Regions from separate parts of the Brachybacterium sp. J144 genome, predicted to be linked through region 1. Evidence: predicted binding sites of a transcription regulator. Region 1 holds the regulator's gene; each other region holds the start of a gene.

Evidence for each region. The regulator HrcA, encoded in region 1, represses chaperone genes, less so after heat shock. The targets are predictions, from matches to a motif close to TTNGCACTCGNNNNNNNCGAGTGCNAA.
Region 2: groES (co-chaperone GroES) is a predicted target of HrcA. The motif match lies at 1,741-1,767, and genes of this name have one in related genera.
Region 3: V1260_RS11490 (Hsp20/alpha crystallin family protein) is a predicted target of HrcA. The motif match lies at 1,419-1,445, and genes of this name have one in related genera.

Annotation. Positions count from the first base shown of each region.
Region 1 is NZ_JAZDCG010000024.1:26,768-31,043, forward strand. It holds gene V1260_RS09345 (DUF3097 domain-containing protein) at 144-1,028, opposite strand; gene hrcA (heat-inducible transcriptional repressor HrcA) at 1,209-2,219, shown strand; gene dnaJ (molecular chaperone DnaJ) at 2,287-3,417, shown strand; gene V1260_RS09360 (16S rRNA (uracil(1498)-N(3))-methyltransferase) at 3,434-4,222, shown strand.
Region 2 is NZ_JAZDCG010000031.1:256,189-260,464, forward strand. It holds gene V1260_RS12725 (hypothetical protein) at 1-1,291, shown strand, start outside; gene V1260_RS12730 (hypothetical protein) at 1,316-1,498, opposite strand; gene groES (co-chaperone GroES) at 1,927-2,223, shown strand; gene groL (chaperonin GroEL) at 2,238-3,824, shown strand; gene V1260_RS12745 (hypothetical protein) at 4,063-4,276, shown strand, end outside.
Region 3 is NZ_JAZDCG010000030.1:29,138-33,413, reverse strand. It holds gene V1260_RS11500 (hypothetical protein) at 129-689, shown strand; gene V1260_RS11495 (hypothetical protein) at 686-1,258, shown strand; gene V1260_RS11490 (Hsp20/alpha crystallin family protein) at 1,526-1,957, shown strand; gene V1260_RS11485 (recombinase family protein) at 2,311-2,901, opposite strand; gene V1260_RS11480 (FAD-dependent oxidoreductase) at 3,035-4,276, opposite strand, start outside.

The DNA of each region.
Region 1 (4,276 bases):
GGACTCTTCCCTCGGGCTGACCCGGATGGACCGGCGGTTGTGCGATGTGGCCAGCCTAACGACCGCTCTGCGCGTCGTCACCGGGGTGGGCCTCCCCGGTCACCGGGGGTTTTCCCCCGCGACCTTCGTCGCGCCCCGGGCGTTCAGTCCACGGTCACGAAGTCGATGAGCTCCTCGATGCGCCCGGACAGCGTCGGCTCGACATCGGCGTAGGAGCGCACGGTCTCGAGGATCCGCTTCCAGCCGAGGCCCACGTCGTGCTTGTCCCCGTGCGGCCAGCCGAGGGCGGCGAGGGTCCCGATCTTGATGTCGGTGCCCTTGGGGACGTGGGGCCACCGGTCGAGGCCCACGCGAGCGGGCTTCACGGCCTGCCAGACGTCCACGTACGGGTGGCCGAGCACGATCACGTTCCCCGCCGCACCGGGCAGGCGCATCACCTGCTGCGCGATGCGCGACTCCTTGGAGCCGGGCACCAGGTGGTCCACCAGGATCCCGAGGCGCCGGGTGGGGGAGGGAGCGAACTCCTGCACCCGCTCGACGAGGTTGTCGGCGCCCTCCAGCTGCTCGACGACGACGCCCTCGATGCGCAGGTCGTGGCCCCACACCTTGTGCACCAGCTCGGCGTCATGGGTGCCCTCGACCCAGATCCGGGAGGCGCGGGCGGTACGGGCCCGCGCGCCCTCGACGTACACCGAGCCGCTCGCGGAGCGCTTGCGCACGGGCGCCTGCTGGGCGACGGCCCGGGTGAGCACCACGGGCTTCCCGTCGATCATGAATCCGGGACCCAGCGGGAAGGTGCGGCGCACCCCGCGGCCGTCCTCGAGCTCGACCACGAGCTCCCCGGCGATCTTCTCGACCCGGGTCACCGCCCCGGTGAAGCCGGTCGAGGCCTCCTCGACCACGAGATCCTTGCGGGCGGGCACCTCGGTCGCGACGGGGCGGCGGCGATGGTGGGCGGGCGGGGTCGAGGACAGCACGTCTCGGCCGTACCGGTCGGGGAAGGAGGAGGCTGCAGGCACGCCCGGCACGATACCCCCGTGGCGAACGCCTCCCGGGGAGCACCGCGCGGGGCGCGTAGGATTGGCACTCGGCGGCCCCAAGTGCCAGCCCCGTCGGCCGTCCGACGGGTCCGCACCGCGGCCCGCCCGCAGCACAGCACATCGGAGCCAAAGCACATCGGACCCACAGCGGGTCCCCGCCCGTCGGAGGTGAGAGGAACGGACAGCCGCAAGCTGCAGATCCTCGGCGCCATCGTCGAGGACTACGTCGCCACCCGCGAACCCGTCGGGTCGAAGTCCCTGCTGGAGCGCCACGAGCTCGGCGTCTCCGCCGCGACGGTGCGCAACGACATGTCCGCCCTCGAGGAGGAGGGGCTGATCCACCAGCCCCACACCTCCGCGGGCCGCGTCCCCACGGACAAGGGCTACCGGACCTTCGTCGACCACGTCGCGACGGTCAAGCCGCTCTCGGTGCCCGAGCGCCGCGCGATCCACGCCCTGCTCGAGCAGTCCGGGGACGTCGAGGAGCTCCTCGCCCGCACGGTGCGCCTGCTCGCGCAGCTCACCCAGCAGGTCGCGATGGTGCAGTACCCGGCCCGCCGGCAGGCTCGGGTGCGCCACGTCGAGCTGGTCAAGGTCGCCGAGTCCCTGCTGCTGGTGGTGCTGATCCTCGAGTCGGGCCGCGTGGACCAGCGCACCATCCCGGTGACCCCGGGGCGCGACGCCGAGTACTACGCCGGTCTGCGTGATGCGCTGAACCGCACCGTCGCGGGGCGCGAGGTCACCGACCTCTCCGCCCCGCTCGGGGACCTGCTAGAGACCGTCAGCCGCCCGGACCGCGACTCCGCCCGTGAGGTCGCCGAGGCGCTCATCGCCCTCGCCGCGGCCCGAGTCGAGGACCGGATCATGCTCGCGGGCACCGCGAACCTGGCCCGCAGCGCGGAGGACTTCGCCCGCGACGTCGAGCCCCTGCTGGACGTCCTCGAGGAGCAGCTCGTGCTGCTGCGGCTGTTCACCGAGATGCACGCCTCGCCGGGCGCGGTCGAGGTCCGCATCGGATCCGAGCTGCGCGAGTCCGCGCTGACCCAGGCCGCGGTGGTCGGGGCCGGCTACGGCGCGGGCTCCCATCTGGCGATCCTCGGCCCCTCCCGGATGGACTACGTCACCGGCATCTCCACGGTGCAGGCGATCGCGCGGTACGTGTCGCGCTACCTCGAGTGATCGCCGTGCGGAGGTCCGTCTCCGCCCCTCTATCTCTGCTCCCACCCACACCGCAAGGACCCCACTGGTGAACGACGACTACTACGAGCTCCTCGGCGTCTCCCGCGACGCCTCGACCGAGGAGATCAAGAAGGCCTACCGCAAGCTCGCGCGCAGCCTTCACCCCGACGTCAACCCCGATCCTGAGGCGGCGGAGACCTTCAAGAAGGTGTCCCAGGCCTACGAGACGTTGTCCCATGCGGACAAGCGCCGTCAGTACGACATGGGCGGCGGCCCGGGCATGGGCGGCGGCTTCCCCGGCGGTTTCGGCGGCGGCGCCGGCTTCGACATGGGCGACATCTTCGACATGTTCGCGGGTGCCGCGGGCATGCGCGGTCGCGGCCAGGGCCCCGTGCCTCGGCAGCGCCGCGGCGGCGACGTGCTGCGCCGCATCCGCATCGACCTGCGCGACGTCGTCTTCGGCACCGAGCAGAAGGTCACCTTCCGCACGGCGGCGCTGTGCGAGCGCTGCTCCGGCTCCTGCTGCGAGCCGGGCACCAGCCCCACCCGCTGCACCGCCTGCAACGGCTCCGGTCATGTGCAGCGCGTCGCCCAGTCGCTGCTGGGCCAGATGGTCACCATGGCGCCCTGCCCCACCTGCGGCGGGCACGGCGACGTCATCGAGTCTCCCTGCACCGCCTGTTCCGGGCACGGCCGCACGGCTTCCGACCGCGAGGTCACCGTGCGCGTCCCCTCCGGCGTCGAGCACGGCACCCGCATCCAGCTGCGCGGTGAGGGCGAGGTCGGCGAGGCCGGCGGACCCTCCGGCGACCTGTTCGTGGAGCTCTCCGTCTCCGAGCACGACACCTTCGACCGCGACGGCGACGACCTCGTCACCACGATTGCCGTGCCGATGACCTCGGCGGCGCTCGGGGCGACCGTCCCGCTCGAGACCTTCGACGGCATCCAGGAGATCGACGTGAAGCCCGGCTCGCAGCCCGGCGACCAGATCACCCTCAAGGGCCTCGGGGTCACCCCGCTGCGGCGTGAGCGCCGCGGCGACATCCGGGTGGTCCTCGACGTCGACGTCCCCACCTCGCTCAGCGACGAGGAGCGTTCGCTGCTCGAGCAGCTCGCGGCGCTGCGGGGCGACGAGACCACGCGCAAGAAGGGCCACGGCCCCTTCGCGAAGCTCCGTGACCGCCTGCGCGACCTCTGAGCGGAGCACCGCGCCGATGCCCACGACCCCGCCCGGCTTCCTGATCCTCGACGACGCCCTCGCGGGCGCGCGCGAGGGCGATGCCCTCCTGCTCGCGGGGGAGGAGGGGCGGCATGCCGCGAAGGTCGCCCGGATCGGCGCGGGGGAGCGGGTCCTGCTCACCGACGCCCCGGGCCGCCAGGTCCTCGCCGAGGTGACCGCCGCCCGCAAGGAGCAGCTGGATCTGCGCCTGCTCGCCGACCCGAGCCCGGCGGTCCAGCGCCTGCCCCGACTCACCCTGGTCCAGGCCCTCGCCACCGGCGGCCGTGACGAGCAGGCCGTGGAGTCCGCGACGGAGCTCGGCGCGGACCGCCTCGTCCCCTGGATCGCGCAGCGCTCGGTCTCCGTGTGGCGCGGCGAGAAGCTCGCCAAGGGACGGGCGAAGTGGGAGGGGACCGTCCGGGCGGCCGTCAAGCAGTGCCGTCGGCCGGGGATCCCGGAGGTGGCGGAGGCGGTGACCACGACCCGGCTCGTCGAGGACCTGCGCGAGCGCGCGGCCGACAGCGCCCTGGTGCTGGTGCTGCACGAGCAGGAGTCCGTCTCGCTGATGACCCTCGCCGAAGAGCTGCGCGGCGCCAGCGAGGCCGGCGTCGAGGAGATCGTGGTGGTCGTCGGCCCCGAGGGCGGGATCGACGAGACCGAGCTGGACGCGCTGCGCGGAACCGGCGCCCGCAGCGTGCTGCTCGGCCCCGAGGTGCTGCGCTCCTCGACGGCGGGCCCCGCCGCTCTCGCCGTGATCAGCGCCCTCGTCGGCCGCTGGGGCTGATCCGCCGGATCGCTCAGGGACCCCGGAGACGACCGGGACCCCGGAGGCGACGAA
Region 2 (4,276 bases), on a different contig from region 1:
CCTCGAGGAGTACCGCGATCTGCTGCGGGAGCAGGGCGTCGAGGTGCGCCGCCTCGAGGACGTCCGGACCCTCGAGGACCTCGACGGCCTCGCGGAGGGGGAGGCGATGCCGAGCCTCCCCGTCGGCCTCCCCGCCGATGCGACCGACGAGGAGACGCTCGCCCTTCTCGCCCGGCAGCTCCCCGCGACCACCCTCGCCCGCTGGATCGAGGACGGCGCCGCGGTGGTCCTCGACCTCGCCGAACAGACGCTCGAGGGTCTGCGCCGCCGGCGGGTGCGCCCGGAGCTCGTCGGGGTGGATCCGGCGGCCGTGCAGGAGCTGATCCGGGAGCTGCGGAGGCGGCTCGCCGCGCTCGAGCTCCCGGCGCTGGGTCGCGCCGGCTACCCGGTGATGATGCCGCGCCTCGAGGAGGCGGCCCGGGAGGTCGAGCAGCTCGACCTGATGCGCGGGCTCGAGGTGGCTCCCCGGGCACCGCGTCCCGGCGAGGTGCAGCGGATCGTCGGGATCCTGCAGGATCTGCCAGCGCCGACCCGTGAGCGGCTGATCCCGGTCTCGGTGCTCCGCTCCCGGCTCGTGCTCGCGCCCCTGCTCGCCCGGGTCCTCGCCGACCTGCGCGCCGGCTGGATCGGTCCCGCCGAGCGCCCCGAGCCGCCCTCGGACGAGGAGGCGGCGGCGATACGGGCCCGGTCCGCGGCCGACCGCCGCGAACGGACGGCGCGGGAGGCGAGCCGCCGGGAGCTGGGCCGTCTCGCCGTGCGGCGCACCGCGATGCGCCTCGCGGCACAGGGAGCGGCGATGCTGATCGTCGCCGCCACCTGGGTGCAGGTATGGGTCCTGGGCACTCAGCCCGACAGTCTCCGGGAGCTCGGCATCCCACGGATCGGGGCGGCCCAGGCGACGGCCCTGCTGCTCGCCCTCGTGGTGGTCGGCGCGCTCGCCGGACCGGCGCAGCTCGGGCGGGACCCGCTCGCGGTGCATGAGAGCCCGACCGGTCGGCTCCGGGCCGACGTGCTGCGCGTCGTCGGCGGCCTCGGCGATCTGCTGCTGCTCGTCAGCTGCCTGGGGGTGTGGGCGCTGCTGCCCACCTCGCCGCTGCGGGGCAGCGAGTGGTACCGCCGGGAGCACGGGGATGCGCTGCTGGCGCTCGAGATCGGAATCGACGGAGCCGTCGGCGCCCTCGACCCCGGGGTCGTGCTGATCATCGGGGTGATCGCCGCCGCGGTGCTGGGGATGATCCTCGGCCACCTCGGGCAGCGCCGCCTGCGACGACGGGCGGGACTCGGCCCCTGAGGCGCGTCCGCGGTGCGGGGCGCCTCAGCGGTTCATGCCCAGGGAGGTCACGCCCTGGTTCGAATGCGCCTTGGTGAGCGCGGCGAAGTTGCCGCCGACCCGACGGCCCGGGACCAGATCGGGGCGCTCGACGTCCTGCCCCTGCATGCGGTCGGCGCCGCGGGAGAAGCGGTGGAGGGAGTCGCGGAGGGAGCGGAGCAGAATCATGATCGGCAGATCCTTCGAGTCGGAGCGGGGTGATCGGCCGGGCCCTGGATCGCAGGTGCGCCGGCAGGTTCTCTGCGTCCGTTCTACCGCGCCGGGGACCGGCGGTCACGGGACCGAGGTCACCCGGTTGCCAGGTTCACAAAAAGTGTGTGACCTGGGGCTCTCCGGAGCGGCCGCGGGCGACGGTGGGGCGAGGCGAGGACCCGGCGTCGGGGGCGACGGCGACGGGTCAGGACCAGGGGTTAGCACTCGTCTTGCGTGAGTGCCAGCTCGGTCCTAGAGTGGTCGCCGTTGGCAGTCGACGGCCGAGAGTGCCAGAGGCTGCCAGTCAGGGAACGCCCCGTTCGGCACCGCGACGACGACCGGGATCCGCGCTCCCTGGTTCCCCGAACTCATCAGAGTCAACTCTTCATGAAGGAGTGAGCCGCATGTCGGTCTCCATCAAGCCCCTCGAGGATCGCGTCGTCGTCAAGCCGCTCGAGGCCGAGCAGACCACCGCCTCCGGCCTGGTCATCCCGGACACCGCGAAGGAGAAGCCCCAGGAGGGCGAGGTCGTCGCCGTCGGCGCCGGTCGTTTCGACGACAAGGGCGACCGCATCCCGATGGATGTGAAGGTCGGCGACAAGGTCGTCTTCTCCAAGTACGGCGGCACCGAGCTCAAGTACGGCAACGAGGAGTACCTCGTCCTCGGCGCTCGCGACATCCTCGCGATCATCGAGAACTGAGCGAGAGCATCCCTATGGCCAAGGAGATTCTGTACAACGAAGACGCGCGTCGCGCCCTCGAGCGCGGCGTGGACAAGCTCGCCAACACCGTCAAGGTGACGCTCGGCCCCAAGGGCCGCAACGTCGTCCTCGACAAGAAGTGGGGCGCCCCCACCATCACCAACGACGGCGTGACCATCGCTCGCGAGATCGAGCTCGAGGATCCGTACGAGAACCTCGGCGCGCAGCTCGCGAAGGAGGTGTCCACCAAGACCAACGACGTCGCCGGTGACGGCACCACCACCGCGACCGTCCTCGCCCAGGCGCTGGTTCACGAGGGCCTGCGCAACGTCGCCTCCGGCGCCGCTCCCTCCGCCCTCAAGCGCGGCATCGAGAAGGCCGTCGAGGCGGTGTCCGAGAAGCTCGGCGAGCTGGCCACCCCGGTGGACGGCAAGGCGCAGATCGCGAACGTCGCCGCGGTGTCCTCCCAGGACCGCGAGATCGGCGAGCTGCTCGCCGAGGCGTTCGACAAGGTCGGCAAGGACGGCGTGATCACCGTCGAGGAGTCCTCCACCACCGCGATGGAGCTGGACTTCACCGAGGGCATGCAGTTCGACAAGGGCTTCATCTCGCCTCACTTCGTCACCGACGCGGACCGCCAGGAGGTCGTGCTCGAGGACGCCCAGGTGCTGCTGCACCAGGGCAAGATCTCGGCCGTGGCCGACATCCTGCCGCTGCTGGAGAAGGTCGTCGAGGGCGGCAAGCCGCTCTTCGTGATCGCCGAGGACGTCGACGGCGAGGCCCTGTCCACGCTGGTCGTCAACAAGATCCGCGGCGCCTTCAAGGGCGCGGCCGTCAAGGCCCCGGCCTTCGGCGACCGCCGCAAGGCCATGCTGCAGGACATCGCGGTGCTCACCGGCGCCCAGGTCGTCACCTCCGACCTCGGCCTCGACCTCAAGACCGTCGGCACCGAGGTGCTCGGCCACGCCGGTCGCGTGGTCGTCACCAAGGACTCGACCACCATCGTGGGCGGGGCTGGCGACGAGCAGGCCGTGGCCGACCGTGTCGCGCAGATCCGCGCCGAGATCGCGAACACCGATTCCGACTGGGATCGCGAGAAGCTCCAGGAGCGCCTCGCGAAGCTGGCCGGCGGCGTGTCCGTCATCAAGGTCGGCGCGCACACCGAGGTGGAGCTCAAGGAGAAGAAGATGCGCATCGAGGACGCGGTCTCCGCGACCCGCGCTGCCATCGAGGAGGGCATCGTGGCCGGTGGCGGCTCCGCCATCGTCCAGGCCTCCGCCGTTCTCTCCGAGGATCTCGGCCTCACCGGTGACGAGGCCGTCGGCGCCCGCGCCGTCGCCGTCGCCGTGGTCGAGCCGCTCCGCTGGATCGCTGAGAACGCGGGCCTCGAGGGCTACGTCGTCGTCGAGAAGGTCAAGGAGGCCGAGGCCGGGCACGGTCTCGACGCCGCGACCGGCGAGTACGTCGACCTCGTGGCCGCCGGCATCATCGATCCGGTCAAGGTCACCCGGTCCGCGCTGCGCAACGCCGCCTCGATCGCCGGTCTGGTGCTCACCACCGAGACCCTCGTGATCGAGAAGAAGGACGAGGACGAGTCCTGATGCTCCTCTGATCCTCGCGTGATCATCGCGGGACAGACCGCCGACGGGCGGGCCATCCGGGAGACCGGGAGGCCCGCCCGTCGTCGTGTCCGGAGACGACGGGGACGACGGAGACAGGACACATCCGGCCGCGAGCGGGAGGCCGGGGATGTCCGGGGGCTGCCGGTGGTGCTCGCGAGGGGGCGGCTCGGCCTAGGATGACGCTGTCCCACCGGATCGAGCCGCCTCAGGAGGAGTGGTGACCAGCAGCACGGACGCCACTCCGCTCCCGGACGACGACCGCCCCACCCGCACCTTCGGGCCGCCCGCCCCGGTGGTGCTCGGCACCCTCGGGGTCGCGCTGGTGTTCGTGATCGTGCTCGAGTTCCTCGTGATCATCAGTTTCGTGGGTCAGCGGCTGTGGACCGTCCCCGCGCTGCGCGAGTCCTTCCTCTTCCAGCTGCCGCTGCTCC
Region 3 (4,276 bases), on a different contig from region 1:
CCCACTGGCGCAGCTCAGATGTCACACCCCGGCCCTACCCTCCCTCCATGATCATGTTCTTCGGCGAGGAGCCGGAACCGCCGTACACGGAGCCCCGGGGCACGTGCCCCGACTGCGGATCGCCTCGCGTGAGGCACCATCTGCTCGGGATGCCGGACCCGCGCACGCAGCCGCCCGCCCCCGACTGGGTCGACTGGCAGGGCTGTCTTCCGACGTTCGGCGACCGGTCGTGCGAGGACTGCGGGATCGGCTGGAACGTGAGCTGGCGAGAGGCTCCGCACGCTCCGATGCGTCTCGTCTCGGGCGACGGCGCGGCGTTCGCCCTGCTCCCGGTCCCCGATCTGGAGGACGACGGCGTGGTCGAGGTCGACATCGAGCTGCTGACCCCGGACCGGCTGGTCCGCTATCTCCATCGCGCGCCGGAGGAGGGGGCGCTCTCCCGGCTCGGCGACATGCTGCAGGACGCCGCGAAGGCCGACCTGCCCGAGGTCGAGGTCCCGTCCTTCCAGGATGAAGAGTCGGGGCTCGCGGTGCTCGTGCTCGACTCCGACCCCCTGACAGTGACCCTCGAGATCCTGGTCGCCCTGGAGCCGGGCAGTGAGGAGCGCGAGGTCGATGCGGTCGCCTTCGACGTCACCCGCGCCGACCTCATCTCCGCCTCCTATCAGATCTGGGCGTGGGAGGAATGAGCCACCTCGGAAACCTCCTGGAACTTCCGGAGGGGTCGCGCCTCACGGGCGTGACCCTCCACGACGTCGGCATCATGCCGAGGCACCGCTGGATGGCCGCGCACCTGCAGGTCGTGCTCCTGCCGGAGACGGCAGAGCCGTCGGCGAGCGCGGGAGCTCTCAGCGTCTTCCTCCCCGAGGTCTTCGCGAGCGTCCACGGCACCTCGCCCGACGGCGGGAGCTGGGCTGCGTTCCTGCTGCTCCCCCGCAGCGACCGACAGGTGATCCTTCGCGACGTCATAGCCCTCGCGCCCCTGCGCCGCGCGCTGGGGCTGCTCGGACTGGACGAGGCGGCGGCGAGGAGCATGCCACTGACCGGGAAGGCCCTGCAGGGGATGTACTGGCAGAGGGACACGCCCGACACCGACAGCTGGCCCGCCGAGGAAATGCTCCTCGGCCTGCTCGTCGAGCTGACCGGGGTGCCGCTGAAGGATGCGGTGGAGTTCGCGGCGCGCAGCGGAGCGGAGTGGGCGCCATCAGGTCAGCGGAAGCGGCTGGTGTCGCTGCTGGAGTCGTGGTCCGTGGAGTGAGGGACTGCGGGTTCGGCTGACGGTGGAGTCCGACACCCTCCGACCCAAGCGCTGCGGGGCGCACATAGCTCCGTGCGCCCACCTGAGTAACGAGAAGCATCAGGGGGTGCTCGGCGCTGTCGCAGAGGAGTTTCAGCGCCCGAGATGAACCGAATCAAGGCTGGCACTCTCCTAGGGAGAGTGGTAATCTGATCGCAGTTGAGTCGAAGAGACTCAAGGTTGGTAGGCCACCAATCCAGGAGGTGGCCGAGACAGGAAGGAGACATCATGGCTACCTACGACCCGTTCCGAGAGATGGAGCGTTTCGCGAGCAACTTCCTCGACGCTGGGCGACGGGGCCCTCGGCAGATGCCGATGGACCTGTACCGCGCCGGCGATCACTACGTCCTCTCCGCTGACCTGCCGGGCATCGATCCCGGGTCCGTCGATGTCGACGTCGACGGCCAGCTGCTGACCATCCGCGCCGAGCGAACCCTCGCGACCGATGAACAGGCGCAGTGGATCACCCGCGAGCGCACGGGAGGAACCTTCCTGCGTCAGCTCAGCCTCGGACAGGGACTGGACACCGAGCACATCTCCGCGAGCTACAACAACGGTGTGCTCAGCGTGACGATCCCGATCAGCGAGAAGGCCAAGCCCCGCAAGATCGAGATCACCACGCAGAACGCTCCCCAGCAGATCGAGTCCTCAGCGACCTGATCGACCCACTCCTATCGAAGGCCCCCGGCTCCCCGCGAAGCCGGGGGCCTTCCGTCGCTCAGGAAGCCGAACAAACGGAACCGCCGCCCACCACTCGCGACGATGATCAGCACGGTGCCCAGCTGCGCAACCTTCCAGTACGCAGGTCGGAGTGCATCTGAACCACCTGCGGGGAGCAACCGGGCACGAAGTTTTCTCCTCCGGCAGTGCGCCGCAGTTCCCCCAAGACTCCTGCACCCATCACCTTGTCATCCAGCCGACGGCATGGGAAACCCCGCAGACACAAATCGAGGCGGTCGCGGTCGAACTACTGGCCAAGTATCTTCGAGGGCTGGGCCGAAGCGATTGGTCGTTCAACCGCCTACTGCAGCAGGCCTAGAGAGCCCTCGGGCTTTGGATGTGCCGGCGAGGGCGGCGTCGCGGACGGAGCGGATCTGGTCGCTCTCAAGGGTGCGGGGCCGACCCTTGTAGGCGCCGCGCTTCTTGGCGGCGGCGATGCCCTCGGCCTGGCGCTGGCGGATGAGCTCGCGCTCGAACTGCGCGAAGGCTCCCATCATGTTGAGCTGGAACGCGGCCATCGGGTCTGAGTGTCCGGGCTCGAAGGTGAGTCGCTCCTTCAGGAACTCGATGCTCGCGCCCTTCCGGGGGCGCTGATCGGTGTGCTCGGTAGGGTCGCCGGTGATCTGCTGGACGATGTCGTTGAGGTCGATGACCGACCGGGCCAGGCGGTCCATGGACGCGACGACGACATGGTCGCCGCGGCGGACGTGCCGGATGAGCGCCTGCAGCTGCGAGCGGTCCGTCGCGCTCTTTCCGGACTGCTTCTCGGTGAAGATCTGATCGCACTCCCCCACCGCCTCAAGCTGCCGCGCTAGGTTCTGGCCGGCCGAGGACACCCGGAGGTACGAGACACGCTGCCCCGGGGCCCGATGTGCTCCATTCATGTCTAGGACCCTAGCCGAGACATGTTCCAAAACACCGAAAAGGACCCTGTTGAACAGCAACGATGTCTTGGTGAGGGGTGTCGCTTTTGGGTATACCCCAGCGGGACGCCCATTGGCCGTCCCGCTGGGGCGGTCATCGACTGAGAGTGAGGGTGATTGGCTGGGGGCTGCTGCAGCAGGTGTCCTCGGCGGGCGCCGGTGCGCAGCAACTGTCGGTCGTGGCTGCGGGGGCGTCGCAGCTGCCGCCGAGGTCGGTGGTGCACACCCCGGTTTCGGGCAGCTCGAGGTGGACGGCGTCTGCGGCGGCGCGGTCGCCGGCCAGGGCGGCAGCGATGGAGCGGACCTGCTCGTAGCCGGTGGCCATGAGGAAGGTGGGGGCGCGTCCGTAGCTCTTCATACCGACGATGTAGAAGTTCTTCTCTGGGTGGGCGAGGACGCGTTCACCGTGGGGTTCGACGGAGCCGCAGGAGTGGAACTCGGGATCGATGAGCGGGCCCAGTTGGGCGGGGGCCTCGACCGCGGTGTCCAGGTTCAGGCGGAGCTCGGAGAGGGTGGCGAGGTCGGGTCGGAAGCCGGTGGCCGGGATCAGTGCATCGACAGTCACGGCGCGTTCACCGTCCGGGGTGTTCGCGTGGACGATCAGCGCGTTCTCCAGCGTGAACTTCGTGATCGTGAAGGACGTCTGGACCTCGATGCGCCCGGAGTCGACGAGGTGGCGCAGCCGGGTGCCGAGGGCGCCGCGTGCAGCGAGTTCGTCCTGGTCGCCTCCTCCGTAGACGCGGGAGGGGTCCGCGGCGCGGAGCGCCCAGGTGATCCGGGTGTCTGGGTTGTGCTCAGCGAGGTCGAGCAGGGAGTTGGCGGCCGAGTGGCCAGCGCCGACGACCATGACGTGCTGTCCGGCGAACTGGACGCGGTCTCGTCCGAGCACGTCGGGCAGGGGCCGGGTGATGCGCCCGGCGGTGCGCGCCTCGTGTTCGCCGGCGGCGGGGAGGCCGGCCTGGCCGAGGGGGTTGGGCGTGGCCCAGGTGCCGGAGGCATCGATCACGGCGGAGGCGATGATGTCCTCGCTGACCCCGGTAGGCGTCTGGATGCGGACCAGGAACGGGGTCTCGTTGCGGCCAGCGGTGCGGGTCTTGTCCACGCCGACCCGGGAGACAGCGGTGACCCGCGCTCCGTACCGGATCGACTCGACGAGTCCGGGCAGCTGGGAGAGGGGTCCGAGGTACTGCTGGCGCAGTTCCTGACCGGTGGGCAGCGCCTCGCTGTCCGGCGCGGTCCAGCCGTTCGCCTCGAGCAGTCGCTGGGCGGCGGTATCGAGGTTGTACTGCCAGGGGGAGAAGAGGCGGGTGTGTCCCCAGTCGCTGATCGCCGCTGC